Regions from separate parts of the Bradyrhizobium cedriense genome, predicted to be linked through region 2. Evidence: riboswitches for the same ligand, from Rfam matches in the RefSeq annotation. Region 2 holds a riboswitch; the other holds the start of a gene.
The links. A riboswitch is a leader RNA that binds a small molecule or an ion and turns the genes downstream of it on or off. The one in region 2 is predicted to bind S-adenosylmethionine.
Positions count from the first base shown of each region.

Region 1 (4,414 bases), on a different contig from region 2:
TCAGCCCGTCCCGCGGGCCCGAGCTGGCGAAACAGGTCCATGATTGCCTTGGCCGGGCGTTGGCACAGTTCGTGATTGACGCAGCTCGTCTCGAGCCGGCCCAGCAGCAAAATTGAGGTCTAGCGTTAATGAGTTCTCTACGCCCTTTTTGCCTGACGACGTGGCTGGCCGCGCCTGCAGCCGCAGCGCTGTTGTTGCTGACGCCGGCCTCGCAGTCGCATGCCCAGACGCCAGCCGCACAGGTGACGCCCGCCCCCGCGCAGTCGGCTGATCCCGCCTCCGCTTCGCCCTCCCAGACCACAGTCGCTGCGACGTCGCCCGAGCAACGCGGCATCACGGCACGCGCCATCGACAAGGTGAAGCAGGCCGCCAAGTCTGCCGGCGACATCTTCAACCGTGTGCCCTGCCTGCCGCCGAAGGGCGGTTCGAAGGCGATGGGCTCGCTGCCGCATGTTGCTGGCAAGCTCGTCGCCGGCCAGCCCGTCGTCATCGTCGCGTTCGGCTCCTCGTCTACTCAAGGGTTCGGCGCGAGCTCGCCGGAGTTCAACTACCCAAATCGTCTCGCCGCGCAGCTGCGCCGGCACTATCCGACCTCCGACATCAGCGTCATCAATGCCGGCGTCGGCGGCGAGGACGCTCCCGAGATGATGAAGCGCCTCCAGACGCAGGTGATCGACATGCATCCGGACCTCGTGATCTGGCAGGTCGGCACCAACGCCGTGTTGCGAAATCTCGATCCCGGTGAAACCGCCAAGCTGGTCGAGGAAGGCATCAGCCGCATTCAGGCTGCCGGGGGCGCCGACATCGTGCTGGTGGATCCGCAATATTCGCCGGCCGTCAATCAGCGCGCCGAGAGCGCCGGCAAAATGGTGAAGCTGCTCGGCAGTGTCGCCGAGCTCCGTCACGTCGGAATCTTCCCGCGCTTCGAGGTGATGCGCGACTGGCACGAGAAGCAGGCCATTCCGGTCGAAGGCTTCGTGATCGCCGACGGCCTGCACATGAACGATTGGGGCTATGCCTGCTTCGCCCAGCTATTGGGTGACGACATCATCCGTTCCGTCGGCCAGATCAAGCTCGGGGTGAACGTGCCCGCGGACGTTCGGACGTACCGGCCGATGTGATTGGAAGCGAATGGGGAATGGCGAATAGCGAATAGGGATTGCTACTCGCTACTCGCCATTCGCCCTTACACCTTCTCCAGCGCTGCCGTCAGATCTTCGATCAGGTCGTCAGGGTGCTCGAGCCCGGTGGAGAAGCGAATGAACCCTTCGCTGATGCCGAGCGCGGCGCGGTCCTCCGGCTTGAGGCGCTGATGCGTCGTGGTGGCAGGATGCGTGACGAGGCTCTTGGCGTCGCCGAGATTGTTCGAGATCTTCGCCAGCTTCAATTCGTTGAGCGCGCGGAACGCGGCCGCCTTGCCGCCCTTGACCTCGAAGCCGACCAGCGTCGAGCCGCCGCGCATCTGCTTCTTCACCAGAGCTGCCTGCGGATGGTCGGCACGGCCGGGATAGACCAGCCGCGAGATCTTCGGATGGCTCGCCAGCACCTCGGCAATGCGCGCTGCAGTATCGGTCTGCGCGCGCACGCGCACGCCGAGCGTCTCCAGGCCCTTGAGCAGGACCCAGGCGTTGAACGGCGAGATCGACGGCCCGGTCTGGCGCATGAAATTGTGGATGTGCTCGGCGATGAAGGCTTCCGACGACAGGATGATGCCGCCCAGGCACCGGCCCTGGCCGTCGATATGCTTGGTCGCGGAATACACGACGACGTCGGCCCCTAACGCGAGCGGGCTCTGCCAGATCGGGGTTGCGAACACGTTGTCGACGATGAGCCGGGCGCCGCCCTTGTGCGCGATCTCGGCGATGCCGGGGATGTCCAGCACGTCCAACGTCGGGTTGGTCGGGCTCTCCAGGAAGAACGTCTTGGTGTTCGGCCGCAACGCCCGCTGCCACTGGTCGAGATCGAGCCCGTCGACCAGCGTGGTCTCGATGCCGTAGCGCGGCAACAGATCCTGGATGACGTAGAGGCACGAGCCGAACAGCGCCCGCGACGCCACCACGTGATCGCCGGCCTTCAGCGGCGCCAGGATCGCGGTCGTCACCGCAGCCATGCCGGTCGCCGCCGAACGGGCGGCTTCGGCACCTTCGAGCTCGATCATGCGGCGCTCGAACATCGCGATGGTCGGGTTGGAGTAGCGCGAATAGATGAAGCCGGGGTCCTCGCCCTTGAACCGCGCCTCGCACTCCTCGGCGCTGTTGTAGACATAGCCCTGGGTCAGGAACAGCGCCTCCGAGGTCTCGCCATATTGCGAGCGCAGCGTCCCGGAATGGACCAGGCGGGTTTCGGGGCGATAGTTGGCGGTCGACTTCGACATAGGTACCTCCGACATGACCGTCGACGCGAAAAACGGTCACAAAAAAACCGGCCTGGAAATCTCCACGGGCCGGGATCACAGAGGTCCCCGGCCTGTTTAGCGACTTATTTAACGTGGCTGCAAGCCGGCCGGCTCAAATCACCACGGGATAAGTGATGCTCATATTCCGCTATGCCCTTTCCGTCAAGGCGTCCATCGGATAGCCGTAAAAGGCTAGTATTTCCCGTATGTCGGTATGCGTTTGCCCCCTTGATGAGGACCGCCGTTTGACGTTCACGGTCGCTGCCGACGCCAATGGTATCCTGCCTGACCGCATGATCGCGGCGATGGCGGAGGCGGGGCTTATTCTGCCCGCATACGACTTCGTCGAAAGCCAGATCCAGCCGGCAAGCCTCGATCTGCGCCTCGGCGATATCGCCTATCGCGTCCGTGCGAGCTTCCTGCCCGGCCCCGGTGCCACCGTGGCCGAGCGCATCGACGAGTTGAAGCTGCACGAGTTCAGCCTTGCCGACGGCGCGGTGCTGGAGACCAACTGCGTCTACATCGTGCCGCTGCTGGAAAGCCTGGCGCTGCCGCCGGAGATCGTCGCGGCCGCGAACCCCAAGAGCTCCACCGGCCGGCTCGACGTCTTCACCCGCGTGATTGCCGACGGCACCCGCCGGTTCGACATGATCGGCGCCGGCTATCACGGTCCGCTCTATGCCGAGATCAGCCCGAAGACCTTTCCGGTGCTGGTGCGCGAGGGCTCGCGCCTGTCGCAGGTGCGCTTCCGCACTGGTGACGCCATCCTCAATGCCGACGAACTTGACGGCTTGCATGCAGCCGAGCGCCTCGTCGACATCGACGATGCTGATCTCTCGGGCGGCGTCGCTGTATCGGTGGATCTGTCGGGCGAGAAGGCGAGCGGCTTCGTCGGCTATCGCGCCAAGCGCCACACTGGCGTCGTCGACGTCGATCGCCGTTCCGGCTATGCGGTCGAAGACTTCTGGGAGCCGATGTCGGCCCGCCCCGACGGCAGCCTGATCCTCGACCCCGGCGAATTCTACATCCTCGCCTCGAAAGAAGCGGTGCAGGTGCCGCCCGATTACGCCGCGGAGATGGTGCCGTTCGATCCGCTGGTCGGCGAGTTCCGCGTGCATTACGCCGGCTTCTTCGATCCCGGCTTCGGCTATGCCGGCGCCGGCGGGCAGGGCGCGCGCGCCGTGCTGGAGGTGCGCTCGCGAGAGGTTCCGTTCATCCTCGAGCACGGCCAGATCGTCGGTCGCCTCGTCTATGAGAAGATGCTGGCCCGGCCCGACGCGATGTACGGGCAGCGCATCGGTTCCAACTATCAGGCGCAGGGCCTCAAACTATCGAAGCATTTTCGGGTGTAGCTCCACGCTCTACTGTCATGCCCCCGGCTTGACCGGGCATCCAGTACGCCGCAGCCTCTCGATTTGTTCACTGACGCCTCGGAACACTGGATCGCCCGCCCCGGCGCGCAAGTGCGCACAACGCGGGTGATGACTCCGAATGTGCGTCAGGACGCGACGCAAAACCAGGGCTACATGCGAGGTGACGAGATGAGCAATCCATCCGATCTCGACGCAAACATCATCGAAGACGTCGCGGACGCGCTGATCTATTCCGATCGCTCCGGCACGATCATCCGCTGGAATCGCGCATCGACCACGCTGTTCGGTTTCCCGGCGGACGAAGCGCTCGGACAGAACCTCGACCTGATCATCCCCGAACATCTGCGCGCGGCGCACTGGAAGGGTTTCGAGGCCGCTCTCGCCAGCGGCGTAATGAAGTTGGCGGGACGACCGACTCTGACTCGCGCGCTGCACCAGAGCGGGCGCAAGCTCTACATCGAGATGACCTTCGCGCTCGTGCGCGACGCCGAAGGTCGCGTGCAGGGATCAGTTGCGATGGCGCGCGACGTCACCGAACGCGTCGAACGCGAGCGCGCCGCCAAGGCTGCGCAAAGTTCGTGATGCGGAATTGACGGGCTGCCGTGCAGGGCGTCCTGCACGCGCATCATGTTGTCTGCGACCCGAT
Region 1 covers NZ_JBTSWB010000004.1:588,489-592,902, forward strand. The annotation lists gene ACYCVF_RS19375 (SGNH/GDSL hydrolase family protein) at 1-116, shown strand, start outside; gene ACYCVF_RS19380 (SGNH/GDSL hydrolase family protein) at 129-1,121, shown strand; gene ACYCVF_RS19385 (O-succinylhomoserine sulfhydrylase) at 1,187-2,374, opposite strand; SAM riboswitch at 2,450-2,529, opposite strand; gene ACYCVF_RS19390 (2'-deoxycytidine 5'-triphosphate deaminase) at 2,602-3,747, shown strand; gene ACYCVF_RS19395 (PAS domain-containing protein) at 3,937-4,350, shown strand.
Region 1: linked by a shared signal. The riboswitch ahead of ACYCVF_RS19385 (O-succinylhomoserine sulfhydrylase) and the one ahead of metX (homoserine O-acetyltransferase MetX) in region 2 are both predicted to bind S-adenosylmethionine.

Region 2 (4,414 bases):
CGTCGGCGGTACCGACGATGGTGTACGCGATGAGGTGAGGCAGATGGCTGGTGATCGCGAGCACCAGATCATGATGATCCGGCGTCATGATCTCGACCTTGGCGCCCATCGCCGCCCAGAACGCGCGCAGATGCTCCGTGGCCGCAGCGTCAGTGCCTTCCGGCGGCGTCAGGATGCACCAGCGGTTGATGAAGAGCTCGGCAAATCCTGAATCGGGGCCCGAGTGCTCCGTGCCCGCGACCGGATGCGCCGGCACGAAATGAATGCCGTTCGGCAGATGCGGGGCCATGTCCCTGACTATCGCGCCCTTGACCGAGCCCACGTCGGAGACGATCGCGCCCGGTTTCAGATGCGCGGCGATCTCCTGAGCCACGGGTCCGCAGGCGCCGACCGGAATGCATAGGATGACGAGATCGGCATCCTTCACGGCCTCCGCATTGGTTGCGACGACCTCATCGACGATGCCGAGCTCGGCGACGCGCGCGCGTGTCTTCTCCGATCGCGCGGTGGTGACGATCTCGCCCGCCAGGCCCTGGAGCTTCGCAGCGCGCGCGATCGAGCCGCCGATCAGGCCGAAGCCGATCAGCGCGACGCGCTCGAAATGCCCCTGCGACCTCATTTGCCGGCCATGAAGTCGCGCAAGCCCTCGACCACGAGACGGTTGGCCTCCTCGGTGCCGATCGTCATGCGCAGCGCATGCGGCAGGCCGTAGTTCTTCAAGCCGCGCAGCACGAGGCCTCGCCTGGTCAGGAAGGCGTCGGCGTCGTCAGCGGTTTTGCCCTTGTCGGCCGGGAAGTGGATCAGCACGAAATTGGCGACGCTCGGCGTCACCTTCAGTCCGAGCTTGCCGATCTCCTCGGTGAGCCAGTTGCGCCAGGTCTCGGTAAACTGCTTCGACATTGCCTGGTGTGCGGTGTCCTCGATCGCGGCGACCGCGGCATACATCGCCGGCGTCGACACGTTGAAGGGACCGCGGATGCGGTTGACGGCGTCGATGATGTGTTCGGGGCCGAACATCCAGCCGATGCGCAGCGCAGCCAGGCCGTGGATCTTGGAGAAGGTGTGCGTCACCACCGTGTTCTCGGTGGTGGCGACGAGCTCGATCCCCATCTCGTAGTCGTTGCGCGAGACGTAGTCGGAATAGGCGGCGTCGAGCACCAGCAACACGTGCAAGGGCAGGCCGGCGCGCAGCCGCTTGACCTCGTCGAACGGGATGTAAGTGCCGGTCGGGTTGTTGGGGTTGGCGAGCCAGACCAGCTTCGTCTTCGGCGTCACTGCCTTGAGGATGGCATCGACGTCGCAGGTGAGGTTCTTCTCGGCCGCGACGACGTTCTTGGCGCCGACAGCCATCGTCGCGATCGGGTAGACCAGGAAACCGTGCGTGGTGGAGATCGCCTCGTCGCCGTGGCTGAGATAGGTGTGGGCGAGCAGATTGAGGATCTCGTCCGAGCCGGCGCCGCAGATGATGCGGTTGGGATCGAGTCCGAAAGAGCGGCCGATCGCCTCGCGCAGCACACGCGAGGTGCCTTCCGGATAGTCCTCCAGATGATCCGCCACGCGCTTGAACGCCTCGATCGCTTTGGGCGAGGGTCCGAACGGCGTCTCGTTGGCCGAGAGCTTGAACACCTTGCGGCCCGGCTCCGGCACCGGACTCTTGCCGGGGGTGTAGGGCGCAATATCGAGAATGCCGGGATTCGGCACGGGACGGGACATCTTGGACTCCGGATAGGCGGGGCTGCTCGCGATTTACGATTTTGCCCCGGTCGGGGGCACCGTATAGCGCGTTGCGTGGCTCCCGACGAGGGCCGTGGAGCGCACCGAGGCCCCCGCCTCGATCAGGGCAGCCCTGATTTTGTCGATGGTGGTCGCGCTGGTCACCGAGATCAGCAACGCCGCGCCGTCGAAGGCGGTGTCGGGCACCGCCACGATCTCCGCGAGCGGCGACAGGGCGCGCGCGACCTCGGCGTTCCACCCCGACACCCGTACGCTGAAGGTCTCGATTTCCGTCACCAGAGCACTGTCGGGGACACGCGAGACCGCGAACACCGGCATCGCCGCAGGATGATCGGCGCGTTCGACGAAAGGCATCCGCGCGATGATCTTTGGCGCGCCAGCGGCCTCGAGCGACAGCCACCACGGCGTCCGGCTGGATGTTGCCGAGACCAGCGCCAGGTCGCCCTTGGATTTCGCCACCGCCTCGACCGCGGCCTGCGCGCTGAAATGTGCGACGTAGGGCACGGTGAAGCCGAAATGAAAGCGCGCGGAGTCGCGCATCGCCGACTCGCTGACCGAGATGTCGGCATGCACGGAGAACGGCGCCTGGACATAGGTGAAGGTCGAGATGATGACGCGCCAGATGCTCTCGACCGTATCGAGCGGCAGGATGCCGCGATGGCGCTGCACGAGGTGGCGCATCATGTCGGCCTCGCGCGCCGGGCGGAACGCCGAGCCGACCTCTTGCGTCTGCTTCACCTGGATCAAGCGGTCGATGATGTCGCCGCGCTGCATCAGGAGGCGATGCATGCTCTCGTCGATCGCGTCGATCTCCTTGCGCAGTTCCTGGAGCGATGGTGGCGCGGGCGGACGTTGGGTCATGTCTGACTTGGACTGTTGAAGAACTTGGGCCGTTGAGGGGCGTTCAATGCGGGTCGGCAAGACACTTCGTAAGGCCGCCACCGTTGCGATCAATGTCCTGATTAGGCAGTCGGGGCGGCGAAAGCAAAGAGAAATGACGGTCTGTTTTGCCGATGAGACAGAGACGAATTTGACTGACCCGGACCGCGACTTGACGAAAACCACCCAAGACGGTAGCGTTTGCCTGTTCCGTGGTCATTTGAGCCGGCCGGCTTGCAGCCACGTTAAAAAACTCGCTAAACAGGCCGGGGACGCTTCCGATCCCGGCCGAACCTATCGTTCAGGCCGGGTTTTTCATGGCCTGATTCCAGCGGCTGTCTGACGGCAGTCGCAAACGAGGTCGATGATGGTTGGCGTCAAGTCCGTGCCCAGTCCTGCGATCAGCTCCGACGAACGGTCGCACGAGGTGGATCACCCGAGCTCGCAGGTCGCGCATTTCGGCGCAGAGCAGCCGCTGCGGCTCGATTGCGGCGTCGATCTCACCCCGTTCCAGATCGCCTACCAGACCTATGGCGAGCTCAACGCCGACCGCTCCAACGCCATTCTGATCTGCCATGCGCTGACTGGCGACCAGCATGTCGCCAACGTGCATCCCGTCACCGGCAAGCCCGGCTGGTGGGAAACGCTGGTCGGCCCCGGCCGGCCCATCGATCCCAAGCACTACTTCATCATCTGCTCCAACGTGATCGGCGGCTGCATGGGCTCGACCGGCCCGGCCTCGGTCAATCCGGCCACCGGCAAGGTCTGGGGCCTGGATTTCCCTGTCATCACCATCCCCGACATGGTGCGCGCGCAGGCGATGCTGATCGACCGGCTCGGCATCGACACGCTGTTCGCCGTCGTCGGCGGCTCGATGGGCGGCATGCAGGTGCTGCAATGGACCGCGGCCTATCCTGCCCGCGTGTTCTCCGCGCTGGCGATTGCCTGCGCGACGCGGCACTCGGCGCAGAACATCGCCTTCCACGAGCTCGGCCGCCAGGCCGTGATGGCCGATCCCGACTGGCACAATGGCGGCTATGCGGACCGCGGCATCCATCCGCATCGCGGGCTCGCGGTGGCCCGGATGGCGGCGCATATCACCTATCTCTCGGACGCCGCGCTGCATCGCAAGTTCGGCCGCCGCATGCAGGACCGCGAGCTGCCGACCTTCTCGTTCGATGCCGACTTCCAGGTCGAAAGCTATCTTCGTTACCAGGGCTCGTCCTTCGTGGAACGCTTCGATGCCAACTCCTATCTCTATCTGACGCGCGCGATGGACTATTTCGACATCGCCGCCGATCATGGCGGCGTGCTGGCGAAGGCCTTTGCGGGAATCCAGACCCGCTTCTGCGTGGTCTCCTTCACCAGCGACTGGCTGTTTCCGACGTCGGAATCGCGCGCGCTGGTGCACGCGCTGAATGCGTCGAGCGCGCGGGTGTCGTTTGCCGAGATCGAGACAGATCGCGGCCACGACGCGTTCCTGCTCGACGTGCCCGAGTTCTTCGACATTTCCCGCGCCTTCCTGCAATCGGCAGGCAAGGCGCGCGGATTGAAGGGTAGCTGAGATGTCCGTGCAGGAAGTATTGCCGCTGGACGGCGTTGCGGGCCGGCAGTCCGGTGACTATCGCGCCGATCATCGGCTGGTGGCCGAGATGGTGAAGCCGGGCTCGAAGGTGCTCGATGTCGGCTGCGGCGAGGGCGATCTGCTTCAGCTGCTGGAGACCCGCGGCATCGACGGCCGCGGCATCGAACTGTCGCGCGAGGGCGTCAACCGCTGTGTTGCCAAGGGCCTCGCGGTGGT
Region 2 covers NZ_JBTSWB010000005.1:276,798-281,211, reverse strand. The annotation lists gene ACYCVF_RS22545 (prephenate/arogenate dehydrogenase family protein) at 1-619, opposite strand, end outside; gene hisC (histidinol-phosphate transaminase) at 616-1,713, opposite strand; gene ACYCVF_RS22535 (chorismate mutase) at 1,747-2,595, opposite strand; SAM riboswitch at 2,816-2,895, shown strand; gene metX (homoserine O-acetyltransferase MetX) at 2,981-4,177, shown strand; gene metW (methionine biosynthesis protein MetW) at 4,179-4,414, shown strand, end outside.